Regions from separate parts of the Leuconostoc sp. C5 genome, predicted to be linked through region 1. Evidence: predicted binding sites of a transcription regulator. Region 1 holds the regulator's gene; each other region holds the start of a gene.

Region 1 (5,283 bases):
TGTTCACGCTGACATTTCTGCACCTACGTGTTCTCATTTATCGTGTGTATTTGCTGCTTTTCACAACATATTACATTTTACATTATTTTTGGTTCCTTGACAAGCATATTACCAAATTTTGATTACGTGGTGTACTAATAAATACTTTTCCTTGTTAATTCGTGTTAATTTCTTAAAATTTGCCTCTGCTTTTAACGCTTCGCTCTTTGTCTGGAACTCTTCATAGTGAATCAATTTTAATGGATGCCGCGACTTTACGCGGGTAAACTTAGCCCCTTTACCAGACTCATGTGTCGCTAGACGACGTTGTACGTTATCCGTGAATCCACCATAAAAATAACCATCCGCTGTATATAAAACATAAAAATAATAATACTTCATTCATGCCACGCTTTACCATAAAGGATGTCGTGAACCTCTGATGTATAGTCATTGTCATCAGTATAGGCGATAAGGGGTGGCATAATGCGCACGCCACCTGGTCGGCCAGATTTAATGGCTTCTATTAAAACCATATTGGCTTCGCGGTTTGCCTTTCCATAAACAAATTGAACTCTTTTAATCATAAGCTTTCGTGCAGCAAACGCTGCAAATATATCTGCTAGCCTTTCCGGCCGGTGTACCATATAGACCTTACCATTATTTTTCAGCAGTTTATTGGCAATTTGGGCCAGTTCAGGTAAGTTAATCATCAACTCGTGGCGCGCAATTTCATAATGTTTATCTATATTAGTCTTGGTAGTCTCAGTTAAGGGAAAATAAGGTGGATTAGTCAGAACAGTTTCAACAGATCCAGGTTTAATTTCATTAAATATATCTTTCATGTCAGCCTGAACGACTGAAACACGTTCATGTAAATTGTTCAGTTCAATGCTACGTTGTGCCATTTCAGCTAATTCTGGTTGTATCTCGACTAACTTTATTTCCCCAGTCACTTTTGGAGCGTAAAAAAGCCCAACCGCGCCAGTACCTGATCCCAAATCAACAGATAACCCTTTACCTTTTCCTTTTACATCAGCAAAATGTGCTAATAAAATCGCGTCTAAGGAATATGAAAACATGTCTGGATTCTGGATGATATTAATATTTTGTGATGGAAGTCCATCAATACGTTCATTTGCTTTAAGAAATGGTTGTGTCATTTGCGTTTCTTTCTGTTTATCTGTAAAATTGAAATGATTAATTTATGAGGTAAATAAATATGAAATTCTATGATTTTTTACGCGGCATTGCTGTTGCTTTAATATGGGCAGTTACTGGCCGCATTAAATACATGAATCGCGACAGAATACCCCAAAACGATAACTATGTGCTAGTTGGTCCACACCGCACTTGGTGGGATCCAGTATGGTATGCTGTGGCAGCCTACCCAAAACACTTTATTTTCATGGCAAAAATTGAATTATTTAAATTCAAGCCACTTGCATGGTTAATCAAATCAGCCGGCGCATTCCCAGTTGATCGTGAAAATGTTGGCCCAAGCGTCATCAAAATACCTGTACGCGAATTAAAAGATGGCAAGCGCTCTTTAATAATGTTTCCTTCTGGTTCTAGACACAGTGATGATTTAAAATCAGGTTCCATTCTAATTGCACGAATGGCTGGAAAGGCAATCGTACCAGCTGTATATCAAGGCCCTGTTAAGTTCAGTCAACTTTTCAAACGTAATAATACCACAGTTAATTTTGGTGAGCCAATTATTATTGATCGTAAAGACCGATTGAACAAGGAAAATATTGCTAAATATACTGAGCAGATGCAAGCAGCTTTCCAAGAATTAGATGCTGAGATTGACCCAACTTGGAAATATGTAGATCCAAAACGTTCAGAAAAAAAATAAGCCGATTGGCTTATTTTTTTTGCGAATTGGCACTTTGTTGCTTCATCTGAGCCATCATTTGGTTCAATTTCTTTTGAGATGGTTTTTGTCCCATTGACATCATCATTGATTTCATCATTTCTTCTGAAATAGGTGGGTTTTTTGCAAGATAACTCTTCATTGAGTTACGTGCCAAGAAAAAGCCACCGACCAAACCAATAATTAAAGTTAACACTGCAATCAAAATTGCTAGCCATGTGCTAATCATGCATATTCTCCTTACTAAAATGTCTGATAATTATTATAGCACAGCCAGCAAAGGCGTGCTATAATAACTTGCAGAGTTAACGTTTTCAATATGAACCATTTTGTTCGTTATAAAAATAAATAACACGAATTTTTTATTATTTATTTAATATTAGGTTGAATTTTTAAAAAAATAACGAACAAACGTTTGATTTGTTCGTGTTTTTCCGTTATACTGATGATAGTAAATTTAACAAGTAGGAAACCCATCATGGCAATTACACAAGAAAGCAAACAAATTCAAGTGCTTCGATTTATTCATGAAGCACAATCAGAAAATGGTTACCCACCAACCGTCCGAGAAATTGGTGAAGCTGTTGGATTATCATCTTCTTCAACTATTCACGGTCACATCGAACGTCTGGTAAAAAAAGGTTATCTTTTAAAAGATGCTTCTAAACCAAGAGCTCGTGCGATTGAAGTAACCGATATTGGTTTAGAGATGCTTGGGATTTCAACCACACCCGGAAAAATTCCGGTACTTGGAATGGTTACAGCGGGTACACCAATTTTGGCAGTAGAAGAAGAAGCAACTGAATTTTTCCCTATCCCAGATAATTTAATGCAATTTGATGGTGACCTATTCATGCTTAATGTTCATGGTGATTCAATGGTTAACATTGGCATTCTAGATGGAGACAAAGTTATCGTACGTAAGCAAGAGAATGCTGATAATGGTGATGTTGTTGTCGCAATGAATGATAACAATGAAGCGACAGTTAAGCGTTTTTTCCGTGAAGCCGATCATTATCGCTTACAACCTGAAAATAACAGCATGGCGCCAATTATTTTGCAAAAAGTCTCTATTTTAGGAAAAGTAATCGGACTGTATCGCGACGCTATTTATTAAAAACCAAATAAAAAGGCTCATCTCTGATGAGCCTTTTTATTATGCTTGCCAAGCATTTGGATTTTCCTTCCAGTTTTGTAAGGTTTCAACTTGTGATTTATCGAGATCCCCACGCTTAACGGCTGTTTCAATTAGTTGTGAATATGTTGTCAGTGAGTTAAATGTTAGTCCTGCTTCAGCAAAATTTTTTTTACCAGCTGGTAATTCATAAGAAAATATGGAAACAACACCAAGGACACTTGCTCCCTCCTTACGCACCGCATTTACTGCGGCCAACACAGACCCACCTGTTGATATCAAATCATCAATCAGAACGACTTTACGATTTTTTACCAATGCACCTTCCGTTTGACGACCTGCCCCGTGATCTTTGGGTTTTGAACGTACATAGACCATTGGTTTATTTAATTCTTCAGCTACCCAAGCTGAATGTGGAATACCTGCAGTAGCCACTCCACCAATAATCTCAACGTCACTATATTCTTTTTTTATTAGTTCAGACAGCCCTTTGTATATATTTTGACGTACCGAAGGGAAACCAATGGTCATCCGATTATCTGTATATATTGGACTCTTAATACCCGAGGCCCACGTGAAAGGTTCTTCTGGCGAAAATTTTACGGCACCAATTTCAAGTAAATCATTAGCTACTTGTTGTTTATAGTCTGTCATTTATTTTCTCCATTCATTGACAACACGTTGATATGCAGCCACTGGGTTGGTCGATTGTGTAATTGATCGACCAACAACTAATCCAGTTGAATTCAACTTCTTGGCTTCCCCTGGCGTAGTCACACGCACTTGATCTCCAGCTTCATCACCAGCTAAACGAATACCAGGTGTGATACGTAAAAATCGATCATTCGTGTGTGACTTAATTAAACTAGCCTCTAAGGGTGAACTAATTGTCCCGTCTATGCCCACCGAGTAAGCAAGCTCAGCCAAATGTGCAACACTTTCTTCAATAGTTGCTGTGGTTAATTGTATCTCTTGTATCTCAGCTTCAGAAAAAGAAGTTAGCTGCGTCACTGCAAGTAATTTTAACGCTTCACTTTTATTGGCAACAGCTGCTTCTAGCATTTTTTTCCCTCCAGCTGCATGCAGAGTTAAATATTGTACATCTAGTTTTGATATATTAGCGACTGCACGACCAACAGTGTTTGGAATATCGTAAAGTTTTAAATCTAAGAAAATCGTATAGCCCAATGCACGTAGTTCTGTGATGAACTCTGGTCCCGTACGATAAAAAAGTTCCATACCAACTTTCAATGCTGGCTTTTCTACTAAATCTGAAAAAGGCTTCAAAAATTTGTAAGTAGTAGTTGCATCAGGAAAGTCCAAAGCAATAAAAACTGGCTGTTCTGTCATTATGATCCTCCTATGTACATAAGCCGAAGCTTATTTGAAAAAGTTTAGTGCATTTCTTTCACTGTAAAACTGCGCGACTCTAATACTTCTAAGAAGGCACTAACTGTGTCTAAGGCAGTAAACAAAGGCACGGCATTTTCAATCGCAGCATTTCTAATCAAGCGGCCATCGCTTTCAGCACGGTCATCTGCTTGAGTTGTGTTAATAACAACCTGCACTTTTTGTTGACGCAGTGCTGCAACCGCATTATTATCTGATTCCGAAATTTTATCGAGTACTTCCACAGGCAAGTCATTGTCTGACAAGTAAGCACCCGTACCGGCAGTTGCAAACAAAGCAAATCCCAAATCATTGAATCTCTTTGCTAATTCGAGCGCCTCTTCTTTGTCATCATCAGCAACTGTGAATAAGACATTGCCGTAACGTGGTACTTTAATGTTAGAAGCAATAAAGGCCTTATACAACGCCTTGGACAGGTTAATATCTGACCCCATGACTTCACCAGTAGACTTCATTTCTGGGCCGAGCAAAGAATCAACATCGGGCAACTTTGTGAACGAGAATATTGGTGCTTTAACGTGCACCATATCATCGTTAGGAACAAGTCCCGTCTCAAATCCCATTTCTGACAATTTTTCACCTAACATAACTCTTGTTGCTAATTGAGCGAGCGGAAGATGCGTGACTTTCGATATGAACGGTACTGTACGTGATGCACGTGGATTTACTTCGATAACATATGCCGTATTTTCATGGATAACAAACTGCACGTTCATCAACCCTATTGTGTTCATAGCTTTAGCCAAATTAATAGAGGCTTGCACCATTTCATCTTGAACCTTTTGTGACAAGTATTGTGGTGGGTAAACTGACATAGAATCCCCTGAATGGACCCCCGCCCGTTCAATATGTTCCATAATACCGGGGATTACAGCTGTTT
Region 2 (5,283 bases), 150 kb from region 1:
ATCGAATGGCATCAATTTTTGATACCAAATTTGACTTAACAACCTCATAAGGCAGTTCAGTAATTTCAATTTTCTTCTTGCCAGCGCGAAGATCAGATATTTCTGTCTTAGCACGAACAACGATTTTACCACGTCCAGTTTTGTACGCTTTTTTTATACCATCAAGTCCCTGAACAATACCACCAGTCGGAAAATCAGGGCCTTTTACATAGCGCATTAATTGCGATAAAGTAGCGGCTGGATGATCGAGTAAGTAGATTAATGCGGCATTGATTTCTTTCAAATTATGGGGCGGAATTTCTGTTGCATATCCCGCCGAAATACCAGTTGCGCCGTTAATAAAAAGACTAGGAATACGAGAAGGTAAAACTGTTGGCTCATAAGTTGTGTCATCAAAGTTCAAAACCATGTCCACGGTTTCTTGACCCAAATCCGCCATCATTTCACCAGCAATTTTAGACAATCGCGCTTCAGTATAACGCATTGCTGCAGCCGGATCATTGTCCACTGAACCATTATTACCATTCATGTCTATCAACGGCTCACGAACTTTCCAATCCTGCGATAAACGTACCATGGCTTCATAAATTGATGAATCACCGTGCGGATGAAAATTACCCATTACGTTACCAACAGATTTTGCTGATTTACGATATGGATGATCATAAGTGTTTCCATCCTGATCCATTGCAAACAAAATACGCCGTTGCACTGGCTTCAATCCGTCTCGAATGTCTGGCAAAGCACGTTCTTGAATTATATATTTTGAATAGCGCCCAAAGCGCTCCCCCATCACTGCTTCAAGTGAGAGTTCGGTTATACGATCTGCCATCTAAGTGCGGTTCTCCTTGATTAAAACATCTATAAAATTACTAATTACAGATAAATGTCATAAAAAGTTTTATTTAAAATATTAAGTAATAACCTAACCATATTTTGAATAGCTAGCTATTCTTATCTAGTAACAAGTGAAATCAGTCGTCACCATTCTGCCAAGTCTTAATGACTGGCACATTTTTTTGTTCTTTAAATTTTGTACCAGTTTCTTGATTGCGCGCTTTTTCAAAAACATCACTAGACTTTGTGTCATCCCCATCAACTGTGTCTAGAATTGACCCGGCTTCATCCAATGTAAAGTGAACATTGGCTTCAATCCATTCACGCCGCGGATCAACTTTATCACCCATCAATGTAGTGACACGTTTTTCAGCTAACACAGCGTCATCAATTTTAACACGTATTAATGTTCTTGATTCGGGATCCATTGTCGTTTCCCATAATAATGGCGCATTCATCTCACCAAGTCCCTTGAACCGTGTTAATTCATAACGTGCATCACTCTGACTGGTAATTGATTCTAACTCATCATTAGTCCAAGCAAATTGATCTTCTATTTTCTTGGAAGAGTACTTGACGCGGTATAATGGTGGTAAGGCTATGTAGACACGCCCAGCTTCAATTAATGGCCGCATATACTTATAAAAGAATGTTAGTAGTAGGGTTTGAATGTGCGCGCCATCATCATCGGCATCTGTCATAATGATAATTTTGTTAAATGAAGCATCTTCAACTTTAAAATCAGTTCCAACACCGCCACCAATGGCATAAATCAATGTTGATATTTCTTCGTTTTTTAAAATATCTGCTAACTTAGCTTTTTCAGTGTTTAGTACTTTTCCACGTAGCGGCAAAATGGCTTGGAACTTACGGTCACGACCTTGCTTTGCAGAGCCCCCAGCTGAATCACCCTCGACTAGAAAGAGCTCATTTTTATCAGCATTTTTAGATTGGGCAGGTGCTAACTTCCCGGAAAGCAGACGATCTTTCGCCCCTTTAGTTTTACCAGTGCGACTTTCGTCGCGGGCGCGACGAGCTGCTTCTCGAGCTTCGCGCGCGCGAAGTGCCTTACGGATTAAGTTTTGTCCGAAGTCACCATTTTCCATTAAGAAGCGTCCAAGAGTTTCATTAACCACAGAGTCAACAATACCACGTGCCTCTGGCGTTCCTAGTTTATCTTTGGTCTGTCCTTCAAACTGCAAAAACTGTTCTGGAACACGCAATGAAATAACAGCTGATAATCCTTCACGGACATCCGTGCCTTCTAAGTTTTTATCTTTATCTTTTAGTAAGTTCACTTTTCGTGCATATTCATTAAAAGCCTTTGTCCACGCAGTTCGGAAACCGACTTCGTGGGTTCCACCATCCTGTGTACGGACATTGTTAACAAATGAAAGAAGTGTTTCAGAGTAACCATCATTGTACTGCGCTGCAACATCAACAACAATACTCTCTTGTTCACCCTCAAAGGTCATAACTGGTCCGATAGTTTCTTTGTCTTCATTCAGAAAACCAACAAACGCTTCAAGACCTTTTTCATAATGATATTCTTCAACACGAACTGGATCAACTCTTTCGTCGGTTAACGTAAACTTAACACCACTCATTAAGAATGACGATTCACGCAAACGTTCTGCTAAAATATCAAATTTATAAACCGTAGCACTAAAAATTGTCGCATCTGGCTTGAAAGTAACCGTTGTCCCTGTTGGTTCCTTAGTTTTACCTAAATCTCGTAAGGTACCAACTGGATTACCACCATTCACGAATTCTTCTTGCCACTTATGGCCTTCGCGAACAATGGTTACCGTTAAGCTCTCCGACAATGCATTAACAACAGAAGAACCAACACCGTGTAACCCACCGGAAGTCGCATAGCCACCCTGCCCAAACTTTCCGCCGGCATGTAAAACTGTTAAAATAACTTCTGGTGTGGGCTTACCAGACTCATGCATGCCAATTGGCATCCCACGGCCAAAGTCTTGTACGGTGATAGCGTTATTATCATGTATCGTAACGCGAATTTCATTTCCATAGCCACCAAGTGCTTCATCGACAGCATTGTCAACGATTTCATAGACCAAGTGGTGCAAACCACGACCATCTGTTGAACCGATATACATTCCTGGACGTTTACGAACGGCCTCAAGTCCTTCTAAAATTTTTATTGAATCTGAATCATAATGATTTTTTTCTGGCATATTAATCTATCCTTCGATACACGAACCAGTGTTCGTGCGCTAATGTCAATCTATTTTATCATAGATGAAAATCTTGTTTCTGACAAGTGTCAATATTTTATTTTCAATAAGTTATGCCATATACTACTTAAATATATGGTAAACTTGTACTTGCTTTTATATTAAAGGGGTTTTTTATGTTTACTACTATATTAATGTTTATACTCTCTTACTTGATCGGATCTCTAGTCCCAGGATTTTGGGTAGGTAAAATCTTTTACCATAAAGATATTCGCGATGAGGGGTCAGGTAACATTGGTACTACCAATTCATTCCGTGTTTTGGGTATCCGAGCTGGCATAACTGTGCTGGCACTTGATATGCTTAAAGGTACGGCAGCAGGCTTGCTTCCCTTATTGTTCCATAGTAGCATTAATCCAATGTTAGTGGGTATTGGTGCCATACTGGGGCACACGTTCTCCATCTGGATTGGCTTTAAAGGTGGTAAAGCAGTTGCTACTTCAGCTGGTGTATTACTTGCCTATAATCCCATATTTTTCATCATCATTATTAGTATTTTCGTTATTTTATTGTCAATTAGTTCAATGGTATCTCTGAGCTCTATGATTAGTTTCTCATGCGCCGTCCTAATATCACTATACTATCATGATTGGATACTAACGATAGTTGCTACCATATTAACAATTTTTGTTTTCTACCGCCATCGTACAAATATTTCCCGAATCAGAAATGGTACAGAAAGTACTATACCATTTGGCTGGTATTATAACCACAAGAAAAGCGCTCAATGAGCGCTTTTTGTATCGAATAAAATTGTCACCGGTCCATCGTTTGTTAAGCTAACTTGCATATCCGCTCCAAATTCTCCAGTTTCAACCTGTAATCCACTTTCCCTTAATGTCGCATTGAATTGATCATACATAACAGTCGCAAATTCTGGTGCCCCTGCCTTGGTAAAACTTGGACGATTTCCTTTTTTAGTATCAGCAAACAACGTAAATTGTGAGATAGATAAAATAGCACCAGAAACGTCTTCGATACTACGATTCATACGGCCACTTTCATCTTCAAAAATTCGTAAATTATGTATTTTCCGAACTAAATAATCTATATCTACTTGATCGTCACCGTCAGCAACGCCAACTAACAATACATATCCTTTGTTAATTGCTCCTTTTACTTGGTCGTCAATTTTAACACTAGCTTTGCTTACGCGTTGCAATACAACTTTCATGCTATCTCCATTCTAAAAATACATTTACTTGCTAACATCATACGTGAAAAACGATATCGTATCAAGAACTTTCAAACGTCTTCCAGTTTTGACACAATTTTTATCATAAAAAGCCTCAAAATTGTTTTATTTGAGGCTTATCAACATATTTTGACATATTTTAATGAAATGTGCGTTCCACATCGTATACTGCTGGTAGATTGTTTAGAGAATCCATAATTGCTGTCAGCTGTTCTGAATTTTTGACACCTATTGATAGAGAAACTTGCGCCATCCCGTTTTTTGTCACATGACCGTTAACAGAATTAACATAGCGCGTTCGTCCATTAACACTACGAAGTACATCGTTTAGCAATCCACCGCGATTTTCACCATGAACAGTCAAATCAGCATCATAATTAGGTTTTGAGCCATTTTCATCTTCCCACTGTACATCCACAAGACGTTGTCCTTGAAGTTGAGCGGCTCGAATATTTGGGCACCCCACACGATGAACAGAAATACCACGTCCCTTCGTGATATAACCTTTAACATCGTCTCCTGGAACTGGTGTACAACATCGACCTAAACGTACTAATAAATTATCCACTCCTGCAATAACAATATCATCAGCCGTTGATTTTTGTCGTTTGGTGAAAGCTGTTTCATCACGAGTGATTTCGTGGCCCTCCTCCAGCATTTCACGCTGTAATTCTGCTGTAGCAGCTTCCTCATTAGCCTCTCGTATCTTTTCGGTTAATTTATTAGCCACACCAGGTACAGCAATATCGCCAAATCCTATTGCTGCCAACATATCATCTGGCGTATGATAGTGCATCTTATCTGCGGTTTCTTGAATATTTTCTGGCGTCAGAATCTCAGCAGGATTGAAATTATTGTCTCTTAGGTTTTTAGCTAACAATTCACGCGCTGCGGCGATGTTGTCTTCTCTATCCAACTGCTTAAAATACTGCTTAATTTTGTTTCGTGCTCGGCGTGTCGAAACAATCTCTAACCAGTCACGGCTTGGTT
Region 3 (5,283 bases), 390 kb from region 1:
AGTAATATATGACAAAGTATCCTGAATTGACAGAACGTTTTTTGAAGTATGTAAAGGTAGATACACAATCTGATGAGAACTCAGAAACAGTTCCGTCATCACCTAAAGAGGTCGCTTTTTTGGCAGATTTAGCTGAGGAGTTAAAAGCTATTGGTTTTGAAAATGTACGCACCATGAAGGATGGTTATGTATTTGCGGAATTATCAAGCAATATTGATGACAGTGCTGTACCCACAATTGGCTTTATTGCACACGTTGATACTGCAGATTTTAATGGGGCGAACATTAACCCACAAATTATTGAAAATTACGACGGCCAATCGTCAATTAAGTTGGGAAATAGTGGTTATGAATTGACAACTAAGGAATTTCCTAGCTTAAAAAAATATGCGGGACATACGCTAATTACAACTGATGGTACAACACTATTAGGTGCTGATGATAAAGCTGGAGATGCTGAAATCATTACGGCAGCTCAGTATTTAATTGCACATCCAGAGATCAAGCATGGTAATTTGCGATTTGCTTTTGGACCAGATGAAGAGATTGGTATTGGTGCCGATCATTTTGATGTTGAAGCATTTGGTGCTGACTTCGCTTATACAATGGATGGCGGACCGTTAGGCGAGCTTGAATGGGAGACATTTAATGCTGCGAGCGCCGTTATCACAATTCAGGGACGAAATGTTCATCCAGGAACTGCAAAAGATACAATGGTTAATGCCATTCAACTAGCATTTGATTTCCATGAACAACTTCCTGTCCATGATCGCCCAGAAAATACTGAAGGAACAGAAGGATTTTGGCATCTTCTAGCAGTTGACGGTAATCCTGAAGAAGCAACCCTGCGATATATTGTTCGTGATCATGATCGAAATATATTTGAAGAACGTAAGCAAAGATTATTAGATATTGCCGATGCCTTTAATCAGAAATTAGGGGAAAGGCGTATTAAAGTTGTATTGAAAGATCAATACTATAATATGGGTGAAATCTTGAAAGATGATATGCGTTCAGTTAATTTGGCTGAAAAAGCGATGAATAACTTAGAGATTAAACCAATTATTGAGCCTGTCCGTGGCGGTACCGATGGTTCAAAAATAACTTTCCTAGGGCTACCAACACCAAATATTTTTGCCGGTGGCGAAAATATGCATGGCCGTTTTGAATATGTTTCTACAACTGTCATGGAACAGGCAACAGACGTCATTTTAGAAATTGTAAAACTTGCACAAGAAAAATAACTTTTAGATAAACAAAAAAGAGCTCAACTGAGCTCTTTTTTGATCTTGTGATTTATTCTTCAGACGCAACTTCTTTTGGTGCAGCTGATCCTGAAATTGCTGGAATTGCAACTAGCGCAACTTCACCAACAATGACAGCAATGACAGCAACAGTAACAAAATCATAAGTACTAGAATTCAATTGGGATACAATATAACCCAAAATCTCACCAAATATTGCCGACCAAATTGCTACCATAATGTATTTCATGATTTTTACCTCTTTACTGTCATTATAATACACCTTTTTTCACAAATGGCAAGTTTTTAAGGGAATTTAAACAAGAAAATAGAAAATGTCTAATCTGTGATTTTACGGAACCCTAATATTTGTTAAAATTAACGACTTTTCTGTGATTTTTCTGTATAATTAAAGAAAACGGATGTTCGTATAAGGAGTTGAAATGTACGCACCGCTTCAAATTTTAAGCAGTTATAGCTTATTAAAAAATCCAAATACAATTGAACAAATTGTCCAAACAGCAAAGACTCGTGGTTATGAAGCCATTGCACTGGCTGATGTTAATGTAATGTACGGGGCGATAGACTGGTTTCGACAAACAAAAAAGCATGGGATTAAACCTTTATTTGGCTTGACATTAATGGTCAACGGACTTGTGAATACTGCTACGCTATTTCCAGTCGTACTATTAGCTGAGAATCAAGTAGGCTACCAAAATCTAATGTGGCTATCATCAGCCAAGATGACTAGTCAAGGAGATTTTCAGTGGGAAACAATGGTTAAACACTTAGACGGTATAAACATTGTTTTTCCAACTGACAGTGAGCTCGTTCAGCTCATCTCTTCAGGGTATGAGGAAGTTAATAATTATTGGCAACAACTCGTCACCCTTGTTGACGAGCACCATTCTTTTATTGGTATTAATTCCCAAATGGCACCGCAGATACAAGAGAGGTTAGCACAATTTAGCGAACGTACTGGTGGTCATATGATTGCTTTAGATGATATTGATTATCTTAACTCAGATGATGCTTTCACCACTCAAGTCTTAAAAGCAATTGATGCAAATGTTAAATTGGACGATATTAAAATTTTGGCTCAACAACAAGGCTCACATATTTTAAGAGATTTAGCTGTCGTTCAGCAAGAATACCAAGGTACAGAAATACTAAAGACAGCCTATATTAATAACGAATTATTGGTATCAAAAAGCAATGTCAGCATTGAATTTAAAGATACAGCTTTACCACCCTTTGAAACACCATCTGGCGTGACCAACGCACAGTTTTTAGAAACGATTGCTGTCAGTGGATTAAAAAAACGATTGCAAGGACATAATGTGAGTTTGAACTTGTACGAAGAAAGATTGCAGCACGAATTAAAAACCATTGAAGTGTTAGGATTTAGCGATTACTTCCTGATTGTTTGGGACATTGTTAACTTCGCACATAAAAATCACATTCAAACTGGACCAGGACGTGGCTCTGTCGCTGGATCTTTGGTTGCGTACAGTTTACAAATTACCGATGTAGATCCCTTGCAATTCAACTTGCTATTTGAACGTTTTCTAAATGATGAGCGAGTGCAAATGCCTGATATTGATATTGATTGGCCACCAAGCAAACGTGAAGAACTATTCACCTACCTTCATCAAAAGTACGGGAAAAGAAATTTTGGTCAAATTATTACATTTGGTACTTTAGCTTCTAAACAAGCTCTACGCGATGTTGGTAGGGTGTTTGGATTACCAACCCCGACATTGAGCAAGTTGAGTGCTAGTATACCTGAAGGAAAAAATGGACGTAAGGTGTCCATTGATGATGCGCTTAAAGCACCACAATTACAGAATGCCCTTCGTGATATTGATAATGGTAGATTATTATTACAAACGGCGTTGAAAATTGAAGGCTTACCAAAAAATTACTCTACACATGCGGCAGGAATTGTACTTAGTGCGAATCCTTTGGTACAAACATTGCCTGTGCAATCTGGTACGGAGGGACGCTTATTAACACAATTTGAAAAAGATCCGGTTGAACAATTAGGGTTACTTAAAATTGATATTCTAGGACTACAAAATTTAGCCATTTTAAGCCAGGCACTCTATTATGCTCAAAAAGAGCTACCAGAAAGGTTTGATATTACCAAAATTGCTTTAGATGATGCCAAAACCTTAGCATTATTTGCTAAAGGCGACACAAATGGGGTTTTCCAATTTGAATCTGCAGGCATTAAAAATGTGTTGCGAAAGCTGAAGCCAGCCACCTTTGAACATATTGTGGCTGTTAACGCGCTTTATCGTCCTGGTCCTGCACAAAATATTGATAAGTTTATCGCTCGACGCCATGGTAAAGAAGCAGTGACGATCCCAGACCCTAGTTTGAAATCTATTTTGGCGCCCACTTTTGGTATTATTGTATATCAAGAGCAAGTTATGCTAGTTGCGGAATCATATGCTGGATTCACGCTAGGTGAGGCGGATGTTTTACGAAGTGCCATGTCGAAGAAAAAAGTCGACAAAATGCAGAAATTGCATGAACAATTTATTAAAGGCGCTTTAAAAAATGGGCATGATCAAGAACAAGCAGAACTTATTTTTTCTTATATTGATGAATTCGCTAATTATGGTTTTAATCGTTCTCACGCAGTTGCTTATAGTAAATTGGCTTTTGAGCTAGCCTATCTAAAGGCACATTATCCAGTTGCTTTTTTTACAGCTCTATTAAATGCAAATCTGGGTGAACAGAAAAAAGTGCAACAATATGTTTCTGAAGCCAAAATACGCGGAATTGTAGTATTAGCGCCAGATGTCAACAAGTCATATAAGTTTTGGACATCTATCGAAAACCAATTACAAATGGGTTTGAATAATATCCGTGGTGTTCGTACAGACTTTGTGACTGGTGTATTGGAAGAGCGACAGAATAATGGTTCATTTCAAACAATCCAGTCCTTTGTAAGACGTTTGCCAGATAAAATGCGTAAACGAGAAGTGTTAGAGCAGTTAGTATATGCTGGTGCACTTGATTCGTTTGGCTATAATCGACGCGAACTAATCGAAAATATAGCGAGTTTGATTGAAGGTGCAAGCTTTGGTAACTTAATTTTGGAAGAAACGAAAATTAAGAAGTATGATGATTTTGCTTTGTCTGATCGTCTGAAAAAAGAAAAAGAAGTCATTGGCGTAAATTTATCAGGTCATCCTTTAGATACATATGTTGATTTCATTTTGGAAAATGGTTTTAGTCAAATAGGAAATGTCGTACAGCCCAGTCAGGTTGAAAAAATAATCGCAATTGTCGACAGTATTCGCCAGATCCGCACTAAAAAAGGGGATGACATGGCTTTCGTGAAAGTCTCTGATACCACTGGAGAAATTAGTGTAACTATATTCCCACAACTATTTAAAAAAATAAGCAATTTTCTAAAGCCCGGAACGATATTGAGTATTGCTGGTAAATCAGAGCGTGATATGCGGAATGAAATCGCTATTGTGGCTAATCATATTAATTTAGCGCCAGAACCCCAGCGCGTTCAACCTATTCAAGGGACCTGGTTTCTTCAGCTTGACGAAAAGCATGACACACCGGAAAGACGTGAGGAAATCAGCCAAATCATGAAAAAACATCATGGCCATAATCCAGTGGTGATTCACTGGCAAAAAGATGGTAAAAATCAAAAACTTGATCAAGAATTTTGGATGACTAGTGAAACCGTTATCATGCGCGAATTAGCAGCTTTACTAGGCAGTGAGAATATTATTTTTAAACAAACTTACTAATAATATGACTTGTACAAATGGGTCATAATGTATAAAATAGAGATTGGGTAGAGTTGCACAAGCAACAACCAAGATAACTAAGGAGCTATTTAACCATGAAAAAGACGAAAATCGTCTCAACACTTGGTCCGTCATCATCTGATGTCGAAACAATCGTAAAGTTAATCCAAGCGGGCGCCAACGTATTCCGTTTTAACTTTTCACACGGTGATCACGAAGAACATTTGGGTCGTATGAATGCTGTTCACGAAGCCGAA
Region 4 (5,283 bases), 590 kb from region 1:
TGGAATCTTGTTCGGTCGCTTGTACAGCATCCTGACCGTCCAAGATATTTTTTTCAAAAACAGCCCGTGTTCCTGACCCAGTTGCACGATTGATAACGACAATTTTTTCATCGTTACCACCAACTTCTTTCCAATTTGTTACCTTACCAGTAAAAATATTACGCAACTGTTCTTTTGTTAAACTCGTGATCTGCACATCACTATTCACAACTGGCGCAATACCAACCACAGCTACTTTATGATCCACTAGTTTAGTGGCGTCAATACCATCTTTTTCTTCAGCAAACACATCTGAATTACCAATTTGTGCTGATCCATCAGATACTTGACTTAACCCGGCACCCGATCCACCACCTTGCACTGTAATTGTTACATTAGGATTTTTCTCTTGGAATGACTTAGCAACTTGCTCTGCTAAAGGCTGTAATGCTGTTGATCCTAACGATAACACTTTTCCACTAACATTAGAAGATGACGTCGTACTTGTTTTATTATCGCTGGACTTATCATTAGCAGAAGTATACAAGGCTATTCCAGCCGCAATGACCACTATACCACCAATAATTCCTACAATCTTTTTGTTCATGAAGATTTCTCCCTTAGAAATATGTAGTGAAACAAGGTTGTAGTAGAGGCTCTTGGGTGCCGCTCCTTGTTTACAACTTATATATTACGGGAGTTATGTTATGAAACACGCCACAATTTGGTCGCATTCTTGTAAATGCGTGTAAAGAAAAATTTACAAAACAAAAATGGCTCACCTCCGACGCTATGTCTACAGTTTGCCATTTACTATAATAACGCCACATATGTCTTATGAAAACACTAATTCGTCATAGTATATCCAAATCCGCGAACTGTTTTCAATATTTTAGGCGCCTTTGGATTTGACTCAATCTTATCTCGTAAGTTACTGATATGCATATCTACCATACGGCTTTCGCCAGTATATTCATATCCCCACACAGCCGTCAAAATTGTTTCACGATCAATTACACGTCCCAATCGCTGTGCAAAATATAATAATAAATCATATTCCCGTGGCGTTAAGGACAAAACAATATTTTCTTTCATAACTGTTTTTTTGCTATCATTGATGAGCAAATCTTGTATAGAAATAACCATTTCGTCCGTTTTGTTGGTATCTGTACTAACTTGTGAACGACGTAATACAGCTTTTAGTCTTGCTACAACTTCTCGAGGGCTGAAAGGCTTAGTGATATAATCATCTGCACCTAATTCTAAGCCAAGCACACGATCAAACTCATCCCCTTTTGCAGTCACCAAAATTATTGGTGTGCTAACTTTATCTTGACGTAACTGCTTTAAAACGGTCATGCCATCCATTTCTGGCAGCATTAGATCCAACAATATTGCATTGAATTGTTGCTCTTTTGCCTTTTGATAAGCGGATAAACCATCCGATGCAACTGTTACTTCGTAACCATTCTGTTGCAAATTGTATTGCAGCAGCGTTGCAATTGCCGTTTCATCATCAACAACAAGTATCTTAGTCATGTCTATCTCCATGCGTTTCTATACTTGCATTGTAACAAAAAAAAGAAAAACGACCTAACGTTTTTCTCAATATTTACGTAATTTATACAATTGGTTCGTCCGTTAAAGAATCATCAGTCGTTGTATCCAAATCCGGCAGATTAATTTGCTCATCAGATTTTTCTGCTTGAGCCTCCGTATTTGAAACGGCAGTACCATTCGCATTAGAATCAATACCATATGCTTGACGCACCTTGACATATAGTTCTTGTCGCAATGCGGCATGCTCAGGATCATCCAAATAGTCTTTAGCTTTCTCACGCCCTTGACCAATTCGTTCACCTTCGTAAGCATACCATGCACCTGCTTTGTCGATAATATCTTGATCAACAGCGAGATCAAGAATTTCACCAGTTTGTGAAATACCATGGCCATACATAATATCAACTTCAGCAACTTTGAATGGTGGAGCCACCTTGTTTTTAACAATTTTAACTTTTGTCAAATTACCAGTGACATCAGTACCGTCTTTAATTTGTGTTGAACGTCTGACTTCTAAACGTACTGTCGAATAAAACTTTAGTGCACGACCACCGGGTGTAGTTTCTGGGTTTCCAAACATTACGCCGACTTTTTCACGAATTTGATTGATGAAAATAGCAATTGTTCCCGTTCGGTTCAGGGTTCCTGCTAACTTACGTAGTGCTTGACTCATTAAACGAGCTTGCAATCCAACGTGCGCATCACCCATTTCACCTTCGATTTCGGCACGAGGTACTAATGCAGCAACTGAGTCAACAACAATCATATCTACGGCACCTGATTGTACCAAAGCATCAGCAATTTCTAATCCCTGTTCGCCTGTATCCGGTTGTGACAAAAGTAATTCGTCTTTTTTAACGCCGAGGGCTTCAGCATATTTAACGTCCAAAGCATTTTCAGCATCAATATAGGCAGCCGTTCCGCCTTGCTTTTGAACTTCAGCAACTGCATGAAGTGCGATGGTTGTTTTACCTGATGATTCTGGACCGTATACTTCAATAATACGCCCCTTGGGATAGCCACCAACACCCAAAGCAACATCAATTTTAACAGAACCAGAAGGGATCGTTTCGATCTGCGTTAGCGCGTTATCTCCTAACGTCATCACTGAACCTTTCCCAAAGTTCTTTTCAATTTTCTTTAGCGCTTCATCTAGCGCGGCTCGACGACCATCTTTCTTTGCTTGATCGTCTTTTTTAGTCGTTTTCTTTGCTACCATTGCGGCTAACTCCTTTTATCTTACTTGATTAGTGTACCTTTTTCGCGAGTCAAAAGCAAGTGCTTTTCGAACATTTGTTCGTTTCTGTTTGCTTTCTTCTTGATTATACGAAAAAAGCGCTAAAAGCGCTTTTAGTTCCTTACATACCATCAGAAAAGACATTTCTATTTTGCCAAAAATAATCGATACCAGAATAAATTGTAAAGATAACAGCAACCCACAATAAGACATCCCCAATAGGAAAATTAATAATGGAAAATGGCGCGTTGTGAATATATAAGAAGAAAATAGCAAACATTTGTGAAAATGTTTTTATCTTTCCTGGCATCTGTGCTGCCAAAACCTTGCCATTGTTTTCAACAATTAGTGTACGTAAACCTGTAACGGCTAACTCTCGAATAACGATAACCGCAGTCATCCAAGCTGGAACAACATTGAAGCTCGTTAAGAAAATCAACGCTGTCATAACCAAAAGTTTGTCAGCCAAAGGATCCGCAAACTTTCCAAAATTGGTAACTAAATGCTGGCTACGAGCTATCTGACCGTCCAAGAAGTCAGTTGCAGAGGCTATTGCAAATACAACAGCGGCAATCAACCAATTAACGGGCATGGTTGCTCCTAAAAAGCTGATATTAGACCAAGCATATGGTACTGTCAGCAATAAAATAAATACTGGAATTAAAATAATTCTGAAAACAGTTAGTTTATTGGGTAAATTCATGATACATCCTTTATTTATTGAGATTAAAAAGCACATTCCAAAATGATGTTGTTGCACCACTTACTTCGACATTTTGTCCATCAACTGTAACTGAAGCATTATTAACATTAGAAAATTGTAGATTAAATGCCGTTGTTCCCGATGGAATTTCTACTGTTTTACTGCCACTAGCCAATGTTTCATTTAGTAAAATGTTACTACTAGCATCATTGACCTTAACTGAAGTACCTGTGTTCTTTGCTGTTATAACAACTGTATGCTTTTTAGTATTTTCATTAGACAAATTATAGATTGTCGTCTGCAAACTTGTATTTGTTTCTGGTGTACCTAAATCAAGTGTCGAGGATTCCTCACTGGAACTAGAAGCAGATGACTTCGATGCTGATGATTTACTAGAGGATTTGGAAACCTCAGAAGTAGAAACAGAGATATTACCGCCGTTAGATGTCTGTTGAGAATTGGTTCCTATGTGTGTCAATACAAACCAAATAACTATTAAAGCCACAAGAATCAATAGCCCTAAACCAATTGTTGGCATAGAGTTTGCCAACCGTGATCTTGCTGTTGGGGTATTATCTATCCCAGCACGAACAATACCATCATTATCCCTGTGTGCCCGGCTCAAGTCGCTAGTTCGAGACATAGAAATTGGTTTTGTTTCTCCTAATAACTCATCGGGATGTAACCCAACAGCTAATGCATATTGCCGAATAAAAGCACGAACGTAAAAATCACCAGGTAAAACGCTAAGATTGTTTTCTTCAATAGCTGATAAATACCGGCGTTGGATTTTTGTAATTTCTTGGATATCATCCAATGATAATTGTTTTTCTAAGCGAGCAGCCTTAAGTTGCTCGCCTATTTGATTTGTTAAAGTTTCATTCATAATAGCCCACAAGACTACTTATGCAACACAAATCGTTGCAACGTAGCATTTCGATATATTTTATCCGCTGTTACAAGAATGTCATCAAATGTTAAATCTTGTAACAACTCTATCTTATCAAAAAGATTAGTTCCAAACAAGACATCATCACCTTGCAAAGCCATATTTTCTAAGGAATTCAATTTCTGGATCCCCTCGCCAACTGTAGCTCTTCGTAGTGACTCAAAAGCATTTTGTTGGTTTTCTAAAACATTTTGATAATCGTCAATTTGACTTTGAATTTCTTGCGTCAGAATGTCATAATCGTCCGTTTCCGCAAAAAAACTCACATACTGATAATGTTTTATAATATCAAATGATGTGTCAAATTCTGTATCAATAATACCATGACTATATAAATTCTGATACCAATCTGTTTGCTCGCCAAACAATAAATCATCCAAAATATCAGCAATTAAAATACGTTTGGTTGCTTCTATACCAGCGACCTGATTCTGATCAAGTCGGATACCAAAGGCAACTTTAGGACGCGAAACATTAAAGTAGCGTTCTGATTGTTGTTCTTTTGCTGGTAAATTTTTTTCCTGGAAACGGGTTAACTTTTTAGGACGTAAATCTTTTTTGAATTGATTATCTTTAACAACTGCTAATATTTCTTCAGGATTAAAATGCCCCACAATGTGTAGTGTCAGCTGTGTAGGTTGATAAAATGCAGAATGAATAGCGTATAGTAGTTCAGGTGTGATGGTTGCAATCGTTTCACGGGTTCCAGCGATATCTTTAGCAATTGACGAGTCAGGATATAATGTATTTAACAATCCCATATAGAGTGCCCAATTAGGGTCATCATCATACATTTGTATTTCTTGCCCAATAATTCCTTGTTCTTTTTCTACTGTTTGTTTTGAAAAATAAGGC

Evidence for each region. The regulator LexA, encoded in region 1, represses DNA repair genes until DNA is damaged. The targets are predictions, from matches to a motif close to CNAACANNTGTTNG.
Region 2: parE (DNA topoisomerase IV subunit B) is a predicted target of LexA. The motif match lies at 3,060-3,073, and genes of this name have one in related genera.
Region 3: RHP56_RS03825 (DNA polymerase III subunit alpha) is a predicted target of LexA. The motif match lies at 1,660-1,673, and genes of this name have one in related genera.
Region 4: recA (recombinase RecA) is a predicted target of LexA. The motif match lies at 2,826-2,839, and genes of this name have one in related genera.

Annotation. Positions count from the first base shown of each region.
Region 1 is NZ_CP134351.1:1,136,214-1,141,496, forward strand. Features, by position in the region: gene RHP56_RS05730 (GIY-YIG nuclease family protein) at 109-381, opposite strand; gene RHP56_RS05735 (tRNA1(Val) (adenine(37)-N6)-methyltransferase) at 378-1,142, opposite strand; gene RHP56_RS05740 (lysophospholipid acyltransferase family protein) at 1,202-1,840, shown strand; gene RHP56_RS05745 (YneF family protein) at 1,851-2,087, opposite strand; gene lexA (transcriptional repressor LexA) at 2,337-2,975, shown strand; gene pyrE (orotate phosphoribosyltransferase) at 3,015-3,647, opposite strand; gene pyrF (orotidine-5'-phosphate decarboxylase) at 3,648-4,343, opposite strand; gene carB (carbamoyl-phosphate synthase large subunit) at 4,388-5,283, opposite strand, start outside.
Region 2 is NZ_CP134351.1:1,288,906-1,294,188, forward strand. Features, by position in the region: gene parC (DNA topoisomerase IV subunit A) at 1-832, opposite strand, end outside; gene parE (DNA topoisomerase IV subunit B) at 975-3,038, opposite strand; gene plsY (glycerol-3-phosphate 1-O-acyltransferase PlsY) at 3,215-3,829, shown strand; gene dtd (D-aminoacyl-tRNA deacylase) at 3,823-4,272, opposite strand; gene RHP56_RS06570 (RelA/SpoT family protein) at 4,433-5,283, opposite strand, start outside.
Region 3 is NZ_CP134351.1:747,859-753,141, forward strand. Features, by position in the region: gene pepT (peptidase T) at 9-1,244, shown strand; gene RHP56_RS03820 (YjzD family protein) at 1,297-1,494, opposite strand; gene RHP56_RS03825 (DNA polymerase III subunit alpha) at 1,688-5,026, shown strand; gene pyk (pyruvate kinase) at 5,122-5,283, shown strand, end outside.
Region 4 is NZ_CP134351.1:550,420-555,702, reverse strand. Features, by position in the region: gene RHP56_RS02895 (phosphate ABC transporter substrate-binding protein) at 1-586, opposite strand, end outside; gene RHP56_RS02890 (response regulator transcription factor) at 826-1,518, opposite strand; gene recA (recombinase RecA) at 1,601-2,758, opposite strand; gene pgsA (CDP-diacylglycerol--glycerol-3-phosphate 3-phosphatidyltransferase) at 2,898-3,479, opposite strand; gene RHP56_RS02875 (helix-turn-helix domain-containing protein) at 3,490-4,365, opposite strand; gene yfmH (EF-P 5-aminopentanol modification-associated protein YfmH) at 4,380-5,283, opposite strand, start outside.